One region of the Moritella yayanosii genome, then DNA from elsewhere that is predicted to be linked to it. Evidence: predicted binding sites of a transcription regulator. Region 1 holds the regulator's gene; the other holds the start of a gene.
What was found. The regulator sigma-54, encoded in region 1, starts transcription at its own class of promoters, with help from an activator protein. The targets are predictions, from matches to a motif close to GTTGGCACGNNNNTNGNNT.
Positions count from the first base shown of each region.

Region 2: a site for sigma-54 is predicted at 1,834-1,852, ahead of norV (anaerobic nitric oxide reductase flavorubredoxin). Genes of this name have one in related genera too.

Region 1 is NZ_LS483250.1:3,313,974-3,317,192, forward strand. It holds gene hpf (ribosome hibernation promoting factor) at 140-427, opposite strand; gene MORIYA_RS15385 (RNA polymerase factor sigma-54) at 459-1,973, opposite strand; gene lptB (LPS export ABC transporter ATP-binding protein) at 2,022-2,747, opposite strand; gene lptA (lipopolysaccharide transport periplasmic protein LptA) at 2,763-3,219, opposite strand, start outside.
Region 2 is NZ_LS483250.1:4,041,231-4,044,449, reverse strand. It holds gene norW (NADH:flavorubredoxin reductase NorW) at 1-254, opposite strand, end outside; gene norV (anaerobic nitric oxide reductase flavorubredoxin) at 251-1,789, opposite strand; gene norR (nitric oxide reductase transcriptional regulator NorR) at 1,971-3,219, shown strand, end outside.

The sequences.
Region 1 (3,219 bases):
TTTTTACTCTGTCCTCGATATAAAATATGTGCTCATTATCCCGCAATTGATTTGGATATGATATGTTTTAATTATGTCAGGAACATGAATACCTAAAGGAAAAGGGTTTTTCCTTTAGGTTATTTGTTGTGGACTAAAATTAATGGCGAATTAATTTTTCTTTATGCTTAATCACTTGGCGGTCGAGCTTATCCAGTAAGCCATCAATTGCAGCATACATGTCGTTATGTTCATGTACGGCAAAGATTTCACCCCCATTTAGATGTATTTTTGCTTCTGCGATTTGCAGTAATTTTTCGACATTTAAGATCACATGAATATTGTTAATGTGCTCAAAATGCCGCTCTAATTTGGAAAACTTGCTATCAATGTAATCTTTCAGTGAATCTGTAATGTCTACATGTCTACCGGTTAAATTAATTTGCATATATGTCTCCCTTATGAAGGTAGGGTGAGTGCTATAAAAGACTCTTGCGCTGATTAGATGGTGGTATGCTCAGTGCTTCTCGGTATTTTGCGATCGTACGTCGAGCCACCTTGATACCTTGAGCAGCAAGTAAATCAGCAATCTTGCTATCACTTAGTGGTTTCATGGCATTTTCTGCCGCCACCAACTTTTTAATTAATGCCCGAATCGCGGTGGATGAACATTCACCGCCATTGTCCGTACTGACGTGACTTGAAAAGAAGAACTTAAGTTCAAAAATACCACGTGGTGTATGCATAAATTTCTGCGTTGTTACCCGCGAAATTGTCGACTCGTGCATTTCGACTTCTTCTGCAATATCATTCAGTACCATAGGTTTCATGGCTTCATCGCCATATTCAAAGAAATCTACTTGGCGTTGAACAATACTCTTTGTTACTTTTAATAATGTCTCATTACGGCTTTCTAGGCTTTTAATAAACCATTTTGCTTCTTGCACATGAGCGCGAATAAACTGCCCATCGCTACTATTACGCTTACCAGTCGACAGATGAGAATATTCAGTGTTCACTCTTAATCTTGGCACAATGTCAGGATTTAAGTCGACTATCCACTGGTTATTTTTTTTCTTGACTAATACATCGGGAATAACATACTGCCCTTCCGACTGATCAATCACATTACCTGGTCTTGGTTCCAAGCTCTGAATTAATTGCATGATCTCTTTAAGTTGTGGTTCTTTTAATTTTGTTTTACGACTTAATTGACGGTAGTCGCGATTGCCCAATAAATCCATATGGGATTGAATTATTTGTTGGCATTCTGATAACCAAGGGGTATTTTTAGGCAAATGTCGAAGTTGGATCAATAAACATTCTTGTAGTGAGCGGGCTGCTACACCGATAGGATCAAAATGTTGAATACGTTTTAATACCGCTTCGACTTCATCTAATTCCAGTTGATCTTCGTTATTATCATCGTGTTCTTGGTGGCCGAGAACCACGCTGTGCAGGATCTCTTCGCAGCTTTGATTGAGATAACCATGATCATCGATGCCGTCAATAATAGCGACGGCAATGGCGCGATCGATATCAGTAAATGGGGTTAATTCCATTTGCCACATAAGATGTTCGTATAAACCTTCGCTGGTTGCACCTTGGTAAACCTGATCAAGTCCATCAATACCGGCACTGCCGCCGCTGTGATTTTGTATTTGTGGGGTATAGACGTCATCCCAATTACTGTCAGTAGGCAGTTCATCAGGGATGGAATCACTGGCGAGGGCATCACTGACTTCGATTTGGCTGCTATCGGTAATCGCGTCATTATTATCCGCGTTATCCGCGTTGTGTGCGTCACTACTTTCTGCATCATTTGACGGCGTGGTGTTGGGATCTTCTTGTTCCAGTAGCGGATTACTGTCTAACGCTTCTTGGATCTCTAACTGTAACTCCAAGGTCGATAATTGTAATAATCGAATAGCTTGTTGTAACTGTGGCGTCATTGCCAGAGTTTGACTCATACGAAGTTGTAATGATGGCTTCATCTAACGACTACTCTCTCTTCCTTAATGCGGCTATGTATCAATATCAAACTATAGTCGGAATTGATCTCCAAGGTATACTTCTTTCACTTTTGCGTTGGATAAAATCTCTTCTGAAGTGCCAGACGCAATTAAGTGCCCATGACTGACAATATAAGAGTATTCACATACATCCAGTGTTTCACGTACGTTATGGTCGGTAATTAATACCCCTAAACCACGGTCGCGCAGATGTTGAATGATTTTTTTAATATCGCCAACCGAGATAGGATCAACACCCGCAAAGGGTTCATCTAATAAAATGAATTTAGGATCAGCTGCCAGTGCGCGGGCTATTTCAACTCGGCGGCGTTCACCACCAGATAAGCTCATCCCTAAACTATCGCGGATATGGGTAATATGAAACTCTTCAAGTAATTCTTCTAATTTCTCTTTTCGCTGAAAACGGCTTAACTCTGGGCGCAACTCTAAAATTGCCATGATATTTTTAGTTACCGATAAGCGACGAAAAATTGAGGCTTCTTGGGGTAAATAACCAATACCTTGTTGTGCACGAATATGCATTGGCTCATGGGTTAATTCTTGGTCATCAATGAAGATTTGTCCATGATCTCGCTTAACTAAGCCAACCACCATGTAAAAGGTGGTGGTTTTACCTGCGCCATTGGGCCCAAGTAAACCAACAATTTGGCCTGATTCAACTTCGAGACTCACATCAGAAACAACTTTACGTTTATTATAACTTTTTGCTAAGTGTGATACTTTTAAACGCGCCATATGAATTTATTTACTCTACTTAGTTTTGTTATTTTCAGGGGTGAAAATGGTGATCACACGATCTGATTCATTATCCCCGCTTTCGGCTATCAATTCTTGTTTGTCAATTTGGTAGATGATCTTGTTACCTTTGACTTCGCTATCAGCCTGACGTAAGCGGGCATTTTTTGTTAACGTTAACCGTTTTTTGCTGAGTTCATAACGGATCTCATTCGATTCAGCATAGATTTTTTTGCCGTCATCAAGCTCTTGATAAAAAGTGGCTACGTTACCTGTCGCTATCATCACTTCAGTACCTTTGCCACCAGGACTTAATACCGTTAGCTTATCAGCATGAATTAATATAGTGCCTTGAGTCACCACCACATTATCATAAAAAATAACGCGGTTCTCTTTAATAAACACTTCTTGACGTTTGGCGTTTACGACAACATTTTCTGCAAAGTCAGACTCTAATGCGAGCGTTGCATTA
Region 2 (3,219 bases), 730 kb from region 1:
TTAATCTCATCAACATACGTATTCGTCATCAGGGTAATATTGTGTGCACTCGCAAAGTCGGCCCCACTTTGTTTAACCATGTCTTGTGCGGTTAGTTTTTTGCTAAATACATGGCTCAATTCTGGTTTGACATAATCATCACCACTGCCAGCTGTGATGACGATGATCGCTTGTTCCTGACTGGCACGACGAATTGATTTAACTAATTGATAAGCAGCAAAGCCGCTGCCTATAATGACCACTGGTGAACTCATGCTACATCCTTAGTTTTAATCTCTTCAAACACTTCTTTACCTAATCCACATTCAGGACAGAGGAAATAATCTGGTACCTCAGACCATGCGGTTCCCGATGCGACATCTTGATTTGGTTCACCTTGGGCAGGATCGTAAACCCACTGACAGACAGTGCATAACATCGAACTTTCAGCACTAAACTGCGTCACCGCACTTTTCTGCGTCGGTTTGACTACTTCAACAGCTGGCGGTATGCTTTCTGCAACGACTTGTTCTGCCACTACTTGTTCCGCTACTGCTGGCTCTGATACAGTTTGGTTGGCAGTGGGCGCTGCTACATCGGCAAGCGACTTACTTGTTAGCGCCCACGCCTTCGCTAACGTGCGACCATATTCACGACACGCTAATATCGCTTTACCATCTGGTTTCCATTTTGTTTTCAGACTTGGATAAGGTGCAAAGCCCGCTTCCTCCAGTCTACTTTCAATGCGATCAATCGCCCCACCAGTCCAACCATAACTGCCAAATGCCGCGGCTTTTTTATTTTTAAAACGCAGCCCCGTGATCTCTTCCAGCATGGCGGCAATTTTAGGCATCATCACATTATTCATCGTCGATGAACCCACTAAGATACCTTTGGAAATAAAGGCATTGGATAAAATTTCATTTTTATCATGACGTGCCACGTTGAATACTTTCACCGCCACATGGCTATCAACTTCATGGATACCCTGGGCAATCGCATCCGCCATCGAGCGGGTATTATTCGACATCGAGTCATAAAAAATAGTAATGCGATCTTCTTGATATTTATCTGCCCACGTCAGATATTGTTCAATGATCTGAATTGGATTATCACGCCACACCACACCGTGCGCGGTAGCGATCATATCGATGGGTAAATTAAAGCTTAATATTTCATTAATCTTCGCGGTAACAAGCGAGCTAAATGGAGTAAGAATATTGGCATAATAACGTAAACACTGATCCATTAACTCTTTGTTATCAACCTCATCATTAAATAAACGTTCATCACAATAATGTTGACCGAATGCATCATTACTAAACAGCACCGCGTCACCCGTCATGTACGTCATCATACTGTCAGGCCAATGCAACATAGGCGTTTCAATGAAGATCAACTGTTTACCGTTCCCCAAATCTAGAGTATCGCCCGTCTTAACCACGTTAAAATTCCACTCTGGGTGGTGGTGGTGACCAGTAATTGAATCAATCGCATTTTCGGTACAATAAATCGGTGTATTGGGTATTTTATTTAATAACGCCGCTAATGCACCAGCATGATCTTCTTCAGCATGGTTAATCACAATGTAATCAATTTTATTCAGATCAATTTCTAATTCTAATTGTTGAATAAATTCGTAACAGAACTTGTGATCAACCGTGTCGATCAGTACCGTTTTTTCTTCTTGAATAAGATAGCTATTATAACTCGTGCCTTTTTCAGTTTTAAATTCAGTACCGTGAAAATCACGCACTTCCCAATCACGTTGTCCAACCCAAGAGATATTATTTTTTACATGAATAGCCATATTATATTCCAATTAAATAATTAACGATTTTATATCCTTTCTAATTGCAGGTACCGTGCCAAAAGTTAATGTGTTGATTTATATGACAACAACAAGCGACCACTGTCATAATGACTACCTTTACTTATTGTCATTATGACTATACACTGTCGATAAGACAGTGTTTTATACGGCTAACATTATGCAGACTGATACCAAAGACCTTATCCATATCGCCTTGGATCTCACCACCAATATTTCCAGTCAGGATCGTTTCGAACGTCTACTCACCACCATGCGCAGATTATTTAACTGTGATGCATCCGCACTATTAGAATTTAAGGGTCAGCATTTCAAACCCTTAGCAATTAATGGCCTGAATGCTGACGTATTGGGCAGACAATTTAATATCAGTGAACACCCAAGATTAGAAGCCATTGCCAGAGCCGGTGATGTAGTCAGGTTCCCTGCAGACAGTTCTTTGCCCGACCCTTATGACGCCCTAATTACCTCACACGAAGGTAAATTGCATGTGCATGCCTGTGTTGGTTTACCCTTGATGGCAAATCAACGCCTGATTGGTGCACTGACGCTCGATAGCTTTGATCCCCACCAGTTTGATAACTTCAGCAATGATGAATTACGTACAGTGAGTGCACTGGCAGCGGCAACGCTTAACATTGCGCTATTGATGGATAAATTGGAAAAAGCGGCTGGCGATGTGACCGAGTCAGATCCCGCCAAACATCAACCACAAAGTAACACTGAAATTATTGGTCAGTCCGCGCAGATCCAAGCCTTAAAAAAAGAGATCAGCGTCGTTGCCAGTACCGATATGACCGCATTAATCTTGGGGGAAACAGGGGTGGGGAAGGAATTAGTCGCCACCGCAATCCACCAGCAATCTTCCCGCGCCGACAAACCGCTGATATACCTTAACTGTGCAGCATTACCAGAAGCTATTGCCGAAAGTGAACTATTTGGCCATGTCAAAGGCGCCTTTACCGGAGCCATCAGTAATCGCAGTGGTAAATTTGAATTAGCCGATAAAGGTACCCTGTTTCTTGATGAAATTGGCGAGTTAACCCTGACTTTACAAGCGAAATTATTGCGGGTATTGCAATATGGTGACTTGCAACGTATTGGGGATGATCGCAACTTAAAAGTCGATACACGCATTATCGCCGCAACCAACAAAGATTTAAAAGAAGAAGTACTTGCAGGTCGCTTTAGAGCTGACCTTTATCATCGCCTTAGCGTATTTCCCATTACCGTATCACCGCTGCGCGAGCGTGGCGAAGACATACTATTATTGGCTGGTTTCTTTATTGAACGCTGTCGTAGCAAACTGCAATTAAGCCACCTGAGTTTAAGTTCCACTTGCCAAGCGATATTGATGCATTATCCATGGCCAGGTAATATTAGAGAATTGGAACACAGTATTAATCGCG